DNA from 2 places in the Arthrobacter sp. USHLN218 genome. Region 2 is predicted to be linked to the other one. Evidence: predicted binding sites of a transcription regulator. Region 2 holds the regulator's gene; the other holds the start of a gene.

Region 1 (4,239 bases), on a different contig from region 2:
TGCAGGACCGCGCCCGGGCGGCCCGGCACCGGCTGCACCCGCAGACCCTTCAGGAGCGGCATGCCCGGGCGATGGAGCACCGCGGGGTGTGGTTCCGGCCGCAGGAGGACGGGATGGCCGAATTGTGTGTGCAGACCGGTGCGGATACCGCGATGAGTGTCTATAGCCTGGTGCAGGAGCACGCGAAACACCTCAAGACCCTCGACGGGGAAACCCGCACCCTGGCCCAGCTGCGCGCCGACGTCTTCACCGACCTCTGCCTCCAACCCCCGGCCACCGCCGCTACCGCGGGTGCCGGGGGCAGCAGCCACGGTGAAGGCAGCATCGGTGCCCCTGCTGAGGCTGCTGCCGACGCCGCCGGTTCTGCCTTCGGGCCCGCCGCCGGCGCGGCTTTCGGGCCGGCGGCCGGCTCTGCCGTCAATGGCGGGAGCCAGGCTTTTGGGCCGGCGTCGGCCGGTGCTGCCGCTGTCGGGCAGGGCGGGCTTTTCGGCCCACCGGCCGACGGTGCTGCCGCGGCCGGGCAGGGCGGGCTTTTCGGCCCACCGGCCGACGAGACTGCCGAAGCAGCGGGCCGGAGTGTCGCGGAGGTGTGGGGCGGCGGGAACGTGAAGGCGTTCGTGGCGGTGTCGATGCCGCTGGCCACCGCGGCCGGCGGGGACGAGCCGGGCGTGCTGGCCGGGTACGGGCCGATCCCGCCCGGCATGGCCCGCCGGCTGGCCGGCCTGGCGAAGTCCTGGCTGCCGGTCATCACCGACGAACACGACCAGGCGGTGATCGTGGCCCGCCAGATGCGCTACCCGCCCGAGTGGCTCAAACGCCAAGTCCGGTTACGCGATGAAACCTGCCGCGGGCTCGGCTGCCGCACGCACTGGAAGCACTGCGAACTCGACCACACCCAGGCGTGGGAACACGGCGGCAAAACCGAGCTCGATAACCTCGTCCTGCGCTGCAAACCCGACCACCTGGCCAAACACAACGACGGCTGGCACACCACCCAACAGCCCCACGGCGTGATCCGCCACCAGACGAGGACCGGGCAGACCTACACCAGCTACCCCGACGGCTCCTGGATCAGCCACGGCATCACCCCGCCCCCGCCCCCGCCACCAGACCCCTTCAACGACACCACACCACCACCCTTCTAAGCGCGCCTGCAGGTGGCATGTGGCAGGTGGCAGGCGCCGGATGCAGGTGTCTACCTGGAACCTGCAGGTGTCTGCCTGGAGGCTGCAAGCCTCTCTCGCCTCCACGGCCCGGCAGGCCTCTGAACTCCAACACACACACGAACCCCACCAGCGGAACCCGAGCGCATAGATTCCATGCGCTGAACGCTTCCATAAGCGGCACGCGTGCGGCCGGACCGCTTGCCGGGAACCCCGTGGTTCCTCTGACCATGCGCCGGAAGGGGCTGGAATAGTGCAGGCCCGCCGAGCAGCAACGCCTTATAAGCAGGACCACGACGCGCGGGAATTCGACTCGGGGCGGCAGGAACGGGCCCCGAGATGCCGCGAAATGTTGACCTAGGCATCAGGGGCAAGCCTTCAACGGGCGCATGCTGATGCCGCTCTTCGACGTAAATGTCGGTACCCGGCGCCCTCGTTCCGAGGCCCCCGTGAACGGGACCCCCAGGGCGGCCGCGGGCCCATGGCGGGAATAAACCCGCTGACCAAACGTTGACTTGAGTGCAACTTGCTCACGTTTGGGCGGATGCGGAATAATCTTTGGCACAACGCGTTAACTTGAGTCGAAGGCACTCAAGTCAAACAGGAGGATATATGCCTATCTTTTTCGGACCCGCAGGTTCCGGCAACGGCTCCTTCGACGAGTTCCTGGCCCGCTACCTGCAGGGCCAGCGGACCGCCCGCGCCGGCCGGCCGATCGATATGACGCGGCTGCTCAGCCGCCGCTCGCACGAGCTGATCGGCCGCGCCGCCCAATTCGCCGTCGAGCACGGCCACACGGAAGTCGACGCGCTTCACATCCTCCGCGTGATGGCGGAGCAGGAGCCGCTGGCGGAGCAGGTCCGCCGCGCCGGTGCGAACCCGCAGGCCGTTGCGCAGGCAGCCGAGCAGCGCCTGCCCGGCGCCTCGTCGGAAAAGGTCGATACCCCGCCGTCGCTGACCCAGTCGACCCAGCGGGCGCTGCTGGACGCGCACCAGGTTGCACGCGCGTTCGGCTCCACGTACATCGATCCCGAGCACCTGTTCTTTGCATTCGTGCTGAACGAGGAATCTCCCGCAGGCCAGGTCCTTTCCGCGGCGGGCGTTACGCCGCAGTCGCTGCAGGCGGCCGGCCAGGAGGCTTCATCGTCGGAGCCCGACCCGCGGCGCGACGCGGCCGTGGCACCGTCCGGCGACGGCACCACGCCTACCCTGGACCAGTTCGGCATAGACCTGACGGCCCGCGCCCGGGAAGGCAACCTGGACCCGGTGATCGGCCGCGCCGAGGAAATCGAGCAGACTATCGAGATCCTCGCCCGCCGTACCAAGAACAACCCGGTGCTGATTGGTGAAGCCGGCGTCGGCAAGACCGCCATCGTGGAAGGCCTGGCCCAGGCAATCGCCGCCGGCGACGTGCCGCAGCAGCTGCAGGGCAAGCGCGTCATCTCGCTCGACCTGCCCGGCATGCTCGCCGGAACCCGCTACCGCGGCGATTTCGAGGAGCGGCTCACCAAGACCATGGACGAGATCAGCGCGCACAAGGACGGCATCATCGTCTTCGTCGACGAGCTGCACACGGTCGTGGGCGCCGGAGGCTCCGGCGAGGGCAGCGGCATAGATGCGGGCAACATCCTCAAGCCGCGCTTGGCCCGCGGCGAGCTGCACCTCGTCGGCGCCACTACGCTCGCCGAGTACCGCAAGATCGAGAAGGACGCCGCCCTGGAGCGCCGCTTCCAGCCGGTCACGGTCGGCGAACCCTCCATCGAGGACGCCGTCCTGATCCTGCAGGGGCTGAAGGATCGCTACGAGGAACACCACCAGGTGACCTACACCGATGACGCCCTCCGGGCCGCCGTCGAACTTTCCGCGCGTTACATCATGGACCGGCAGCTGCCGGATAAGGCGATCGACCTGATCGACCAGGCCGGCGCACGTCTGAGCCTGCGGCGCGGTCCGCGTGTGGACATTGCGGAGCTGCGGGCCCAGGTGGCCAAGCTGGAGGAGGCCAAGAATGCCGCGGTCGCCGAGGAGCGCTACGAGGAGGCGTCCGGGCTGCGCGACGGCATCGAGGCGCTGAAGCAGCAGCTGGCCGCCGCCGAAACCGCCGCTGCGGGCGAAGGTGCGGGCGCGAGCGCTGTGAACGGGAATGCCGGCGCCCAAATCAATGCGGACGCCAGCGGAATCGACGACGGCGGGACGCGTGACGGCGTCGTGCCCTCCGGTTCCCGGGTGGTCGGCGAGGCGGAGATCGCAGAGATCATCGCCCGGGCCACCGGTATCCCCGCGTCGCGGCTGACCGAAAGCGAACGCGGCCGGCTGGCCCGGCTCGAGGAGGACCTGCACGGGCGGGTCATCGGACAGGACGATGCGGTGACCGCGATCGCCAAGTCCGTGCGGCGCAACCGCACCGGCATGGGTGATGAGGGCCGGCCCGTCGGCAGCTTCCTCTTCCTCGGCCCCACGGGCGTCGGTAAGACCGAGCTGGCCAAGGCGCTGGCGGAGTCGCTGTTCGGCGACGAGGACGCAATGGTTCGGTTCGACATGAGCGAGTTCGGCGAACGGCACACCGTTTCCCGCCTGGTCGGCGCGCCTCCGGGCTACGTCGGCTATGACGAGGCCGGCCAGCTCACCGAGCGCGTGCGGCGTCGGCCGTACTCCGTGGTGCTGCTGGACGAGGTCGAGAAGGCGCACCCGGACGTGTTCAACCTGCTGCTGCAGGTGCTCGACGACGGCCGCCTGACCGACAGCCAGGGCCGCACCGTGGACTTCCGCAACACCGTGGTTATCATGACGTCCAACCTGGGTTCGGAGTTCCTCGCCAGCAAGGGCGGAGCTCTCGGCTTCACGGCCAAGGGCGGCGACGGGTTCGGGTCCGAGAAGGAACTGCGCGCCCGCGTCATGGGCCGGCTGCGCGAGACTATGCGGCCCGAGTTCCTGAACCGGATCGACGAGATCGTGCTCTTCCGCAAGCTGGACCGGGAGCAGCTGCGCGGCATCGTGCGCCTGCAGCTGGCCCGCTCGGAGGCACGGCTCGCCGCGCAGGGCTACGGCCTGACCGTCGACGAGGCGGCCGTGGACT
Region 2 (4,239 bases):
GGGCCTCCTCCGGCGACGGCTGGGCCAGTTCCAGGGCGACCTCGCGCGGCACGCCTTCCAGCAAGGCCGGCAGGCCCTCGAGCCGCGCCAGTTCCGCCGCGCATTCCGGGCAGTCGCGCAGATGTTCTTCGAAGGCGCGCCGCTCGGACGGTTCCAGCCCGCCGAGGACGTAGAGCCCGATCAGCTCGCTGAGTTGCTCGTGGTTGGGTTTCATGGCTGGACCCCCATCTCCTCGAGGACGGAGCGCAGCGCCCTGGCCGCGTAGAAGGCCCGCGATTTAACGGTGCCCAGCGGCAGCGACAGGGCCTTGGCAGCATCCGCCGCCGTGAGCCTCTGGTAGTACAGGGCGAGGATGATGTTCCTGTGGTCGACGCTGAGCCGGGACAGGGCCTCCTCCATCACCACTTTGAGCAGCAGGGAATCGACCTTGTCCTCGGCGGGCGCGTCCTCCGCGGGCATCCCGGTCTCCGGTGCCCGGCGGCTGCGGCGGCGGTAATTGTCGATGATGACGTGCCGGGCCGTGCGGTAGAGGTACCCGCGCATGTTCTCCACGTCGGGACCGAGCTTCCAGACACGCAGGATGGTTTCCTGGACCACGTCGTCGGCCTGGGCCGGGTCCGAGGTGGTGGCGAGGACGAAGCGCCGCAGCGCCGCTCCGTACTCGCGGTACAGCTGCGCGACCGCTTCGTCTTCCATCGCCATGGCCGATCCCTTCGAGCATGCGCCGAATTGACACCCGTACCTGCACAGACGCCGACGGGAGGCCCCTTGGTTCAACTGCGCCGCGGCCCGCGCAGTTGAACCATTCTGGCCCCGGGGCACGTCTTTGCCAATAGTGGCCCGCACCCGGCGGCGCTGCACCGAGCCCAGCCCGGTCGAACCGATAGGACTCCTTATGAAGATCACAACCAGGGGCGCCAGCGCGCTGATGGCGGCCGCCCTCCTCGGACTCACCGGCTGTGCCGGCGGCGGAAATGACAACGAAGCTCCCCCGGCGGCGCCTGAGACCAGTGCAGCGCCGGAAACCAGCGCGATGCCCACCACGGGCGAGAGCAGTGCCGCCGCCGGATCCGTGGACCTGAAGACGGCGGACAGCTCCCTCGGCGAGATCGTGGTCGACGGCAAGGGGATGACGGTCTACTACTTCACGAAGGACACGAAGGACTCGGGCGTCAGCAACTGCACCGGCGACTGCATCGTGGCCTGGCCCCCGGTGCTGACCGAAAGCGACACCCCCAAGGTCGAGGGCGTCACGGCCAAGATCGGCACCATCGAGACGCCCGAAGGCAAGAAGCAGGTCACCATCGACGGCATGCCGATCTACCTCTGGCAGAACGACACGAAGCCGGGCGACGTGACCGGCCAGGGCGTCAACGAGGTCTGGTATGTCGTGGCTCCCGACGGGACCATGATCCGCTGACCTCAGTACTCTGGTGGGATGGCAGACATTGCATCCTGGCAGGGGATGATCGACTGGAACGAGGAGCTGCTGGTGCGGCGCACCGGCGAGGGTTCGGAGGCCTGGGCCGGGAAGGCGCGGGCCTCCGGCGTCGCGACGGAGGCGGAGCTGACCGGATGGCTCCGGGAGCAGGGCGTGACCGGCTACGCCGCCATGGCCGTTGCGTGGAAGCTGTTCGGTTACCCGGAGTTCTTCCTCAAGTCGGGCGACGAGCTGATCGACGGGCAGTATGCTGACCGGCCGGCGCTGCGCCCGATCGCCGACCGGCTGATGTCCATGGCTCTTTCCCTCGACGGGGTGTGGCTGCAGGCCCGGAAGACCTACGTTTCGGTCCATTCGCCGCGCCGCAAGTTCGCCCAGATCACGCCGGCGAACAAGGGCAGCCTGGACCTGCTGCTGCGCGTCGAGGCGGAGGACCCCCGGCTCGAGGCGGTCAAGGGCCGGTCCGGTGATCCCTTCGACCGGCGGCTGCGGTTCCGCTCGCCGGCGGAGGTCGACGACGGCGTCCTGGCCATCCTCGAGCGCGCCCTGGAGCAGAATTCCTAGACCCTTCCTCCACAGGTTCGCCCCGAAGCGCCGCCGTGCACATCCGGGCCCCCGCCGGTCCGCCCGGCCGGCATGGGCCCGTAGCGTGGCTGCATGAAGACACACACATCCATTGCGGACATGGAGGCCACGGACCGGCCGCGGGAGAAAATGGCCCGGGTCGGCATCCGGCGGCTCAGGGACGCTGAGGTGCTGGCCCTGGTCATCGGCTCGGGAACGCGGGAGGCGAGCAGCCTCGAATTGGGTCGGCTCATCCTGAAGAAGACGGGCGGTCCTGCCGGGCTGCTGGCCGTGGACGCCGAGGCCCTGAGGCAGATCCCCGGGGTGGGCGCCGCCTTGGCCGCCCGGCTGGCGGGGGCCATCGAGCTGGCGCGGCGGGCTTCGGTCAGGACTGGGGCCGCCACACAACCAGCGCCTGGCTCCGCGGCCGCGGACGCTTGCCCCGGGCCAGGGTGACCACGTCGCCGGCCAGCCCGGCCGCGAAGACGCGGCTGGCCTCGGCGCTGGTCAGGCGCCGGGTCTGGTCGAGTTCGGCGGTCAGCTCGGCCACCCGGGAACGCAGCGCGCTGACCTGGTTCTCCAGTTCGAGGATGCGCTTGATCCCCTCCAGCGAGACGCCCTCCTGGGACAGCCGCTGGACCTCGCGGAGCAGGTCGACGTCCCGCTGCGAGTACCGCCGCTGCCGGCCCCGCTGCCGGGACGGGGACACCAGCCCCATCCGGTCGTACTGGCGCAGTGTCTGCGGGTGCATTTCGGCCAGCTCGGCTGCCACGGAAATCACGAAAATCGGCGCATTGCGGTCGATGCCCATCGCCGTTCCTCCCCTCTTCACGCGTCTACAGTCGGGCCTTGGCGGCCAGCGAGGAGCGCGGGTCCGCGTCGGACGTGGCCGCGGCGAAAGCCTTCACGGCCTCCTCGGCCTGCTTGTTCAGGTTCTGCGGAACGACGACGTCGATGGTCACCAGCAGGTCGCCCGTCGCCTTCGACGTCTTGACGCCCCGTCCCTTCACCCGCAGGGTGCGGCCGGACGGCGTTCCCGCCGGGACCTTCACCTTGACGTGCTCGCCGTTCATCGTGGGGACCTCGATCTGGGCGCCCAGCGCCGCCTCGGCGAAGGTGACCGGGACATGGACGCGGATGTTGTCCCCGTCCCGGGTGTAGAAACCGTGCGGCTGGACGTTGACGGTCACCATCAGGTCGCCGTTGCCGGCCGGGCCGGGCTGTCCCTTGCCCCGGACCCGCACCTTCTGGCCGTCCTTGATACCGGCGGGGATGCGTACCTCGATCACCTCGCCGGAGGGCTCGCGGAGGCCGATCTTCGTGCCGTTGATCGAACCGGCGAAGGAAATGGAGGTCGACGCGGTCCGGTCGGCGCCTTTCCGCGGCGGTGCCTGCGGCCCCTGGAAACCGCCGCCGCCGAAACCTCCGAAGAGGTCGGCGAATTCGGGCGGGACATTGCCGCCGCCGAAACCGCCCGTTCGGGTGCCGCGGCCGGCGTGCTGGCCGAAGAGGTTGCCGAAGACGTCCTCGAAGCCGCCGGCACCGGGACCGCCGGCGCCTCCGGCCGAGAAGCGGGCTCCGCTGCCCATGGCACGGATCGCGTCATACTGCTGGCGTTCCTCGGGGTCCGAAAGCACCGAGTAGGCCTCCGAAACATCCTTGAACATCTTCTCGGCGCTGGCGTCCGACGCATTGGTGTCCGGATGGTACTTCCGCGCCAGCTTGCGGTAGGCCTTCTTGATGTCCGCGTCCGAGGCGTCCTTGGAGACACCGAGGATCTTGTAGAAATCCTTGTCGACCCAATCCTGGCTGGCCATCCGGATGCCTCCTTCTCGTCGTCGTTAATGTCGCGGGTCCCGCCGTGGCCGGCGGGACGGGTCGTGCCGGGAACTGCTTGCCCGAGGCAGGCAGTTCCCGGCAGCGGCCGTTTGGGTGTTGCCGCTTACTCCGGCACGCCCACGATGACCTGGGCGGCGCGCAGCACCCGGTCGCCGGACTTGAAGCCGCCGCGGAGGATCTGGTTGACGGTGTCCACCTTGACCTCCGGATTGGGCTGCTGCATGAGGGCCTCGTGGATGTTCGGGTCGAACTCCACCCCGGCCTCGTTGATCCGGTTCAGGCCGTACTGCTCCAACACGCCGTCCAGCTTGGTTGCGATCGCGGCGAACGGGCCGTCCGTGAGGTCGCCGTGCTGGCGGGCGGCGTCGATGTCGTCGAGCACCGGCAGCAGCGAG

What was found. Region 2 encodes HspR, which represses chaperone genes until heat shock. Its sites were predicted from a motif close to AAGTTGAGTCNNNNNGACTCAACTT; they were not measured.
Region 1: the regulator HspR is predicted to act here: its motif matches at 1,737-1,761, upstream of WFH44_RS18890 (ATP-dependent Clp protease ATP-binding subunit).

The regions. Positions count from the first base shown of each region.
Region 1 is NZ_JBBCYT010000009.1:157,777-162,015, reverse strand. It holds partial or broken gene WFH44_RS18895 (HNH endonuclease signature motif containing protein) at 1-1,145, shown strand, start outside; gene WFH44_RS18890 (ATP-dependent Clp protease ATP-binding subunit) at 1,776-4,239, shown strand, end outside.
Region 2 is NZ_JBBCYT010000005.1:158,403-162,641, reverse strand. It holds gene WFH44_RS13125 (zf-HC2 domain-containing protein) at 1-214, opposite strand, end outside; gene WFH44_RS13120 (sigma-70 family RNA polymerase sigma factor) at 211-702, opposite strand; gene WFH44_RS13115 (COG4315 family predicted lipoprotein) at 896-1,420, shown strand; gene WFH44_RS13110 (DUF5655 domain-containing protein) at 1,439-2,005, shown strand; gene WFH44_RS13105 (UPF0758 domain-containing protein) at 2,099-2,461, shown strand; gene WFH44_RS13100 (heat shock protein transcriptional repressor HspR) at 2,391-2,816, opposite strand; gene WFH44_RS13095 (DnaJ C-terminal domain-containing protein) at 2,842-3,822, opposite strand; gene WFH44_RS13090 (nucleotide exchange factor GrpE) at 3,948-4,239, opposite strand, start outside.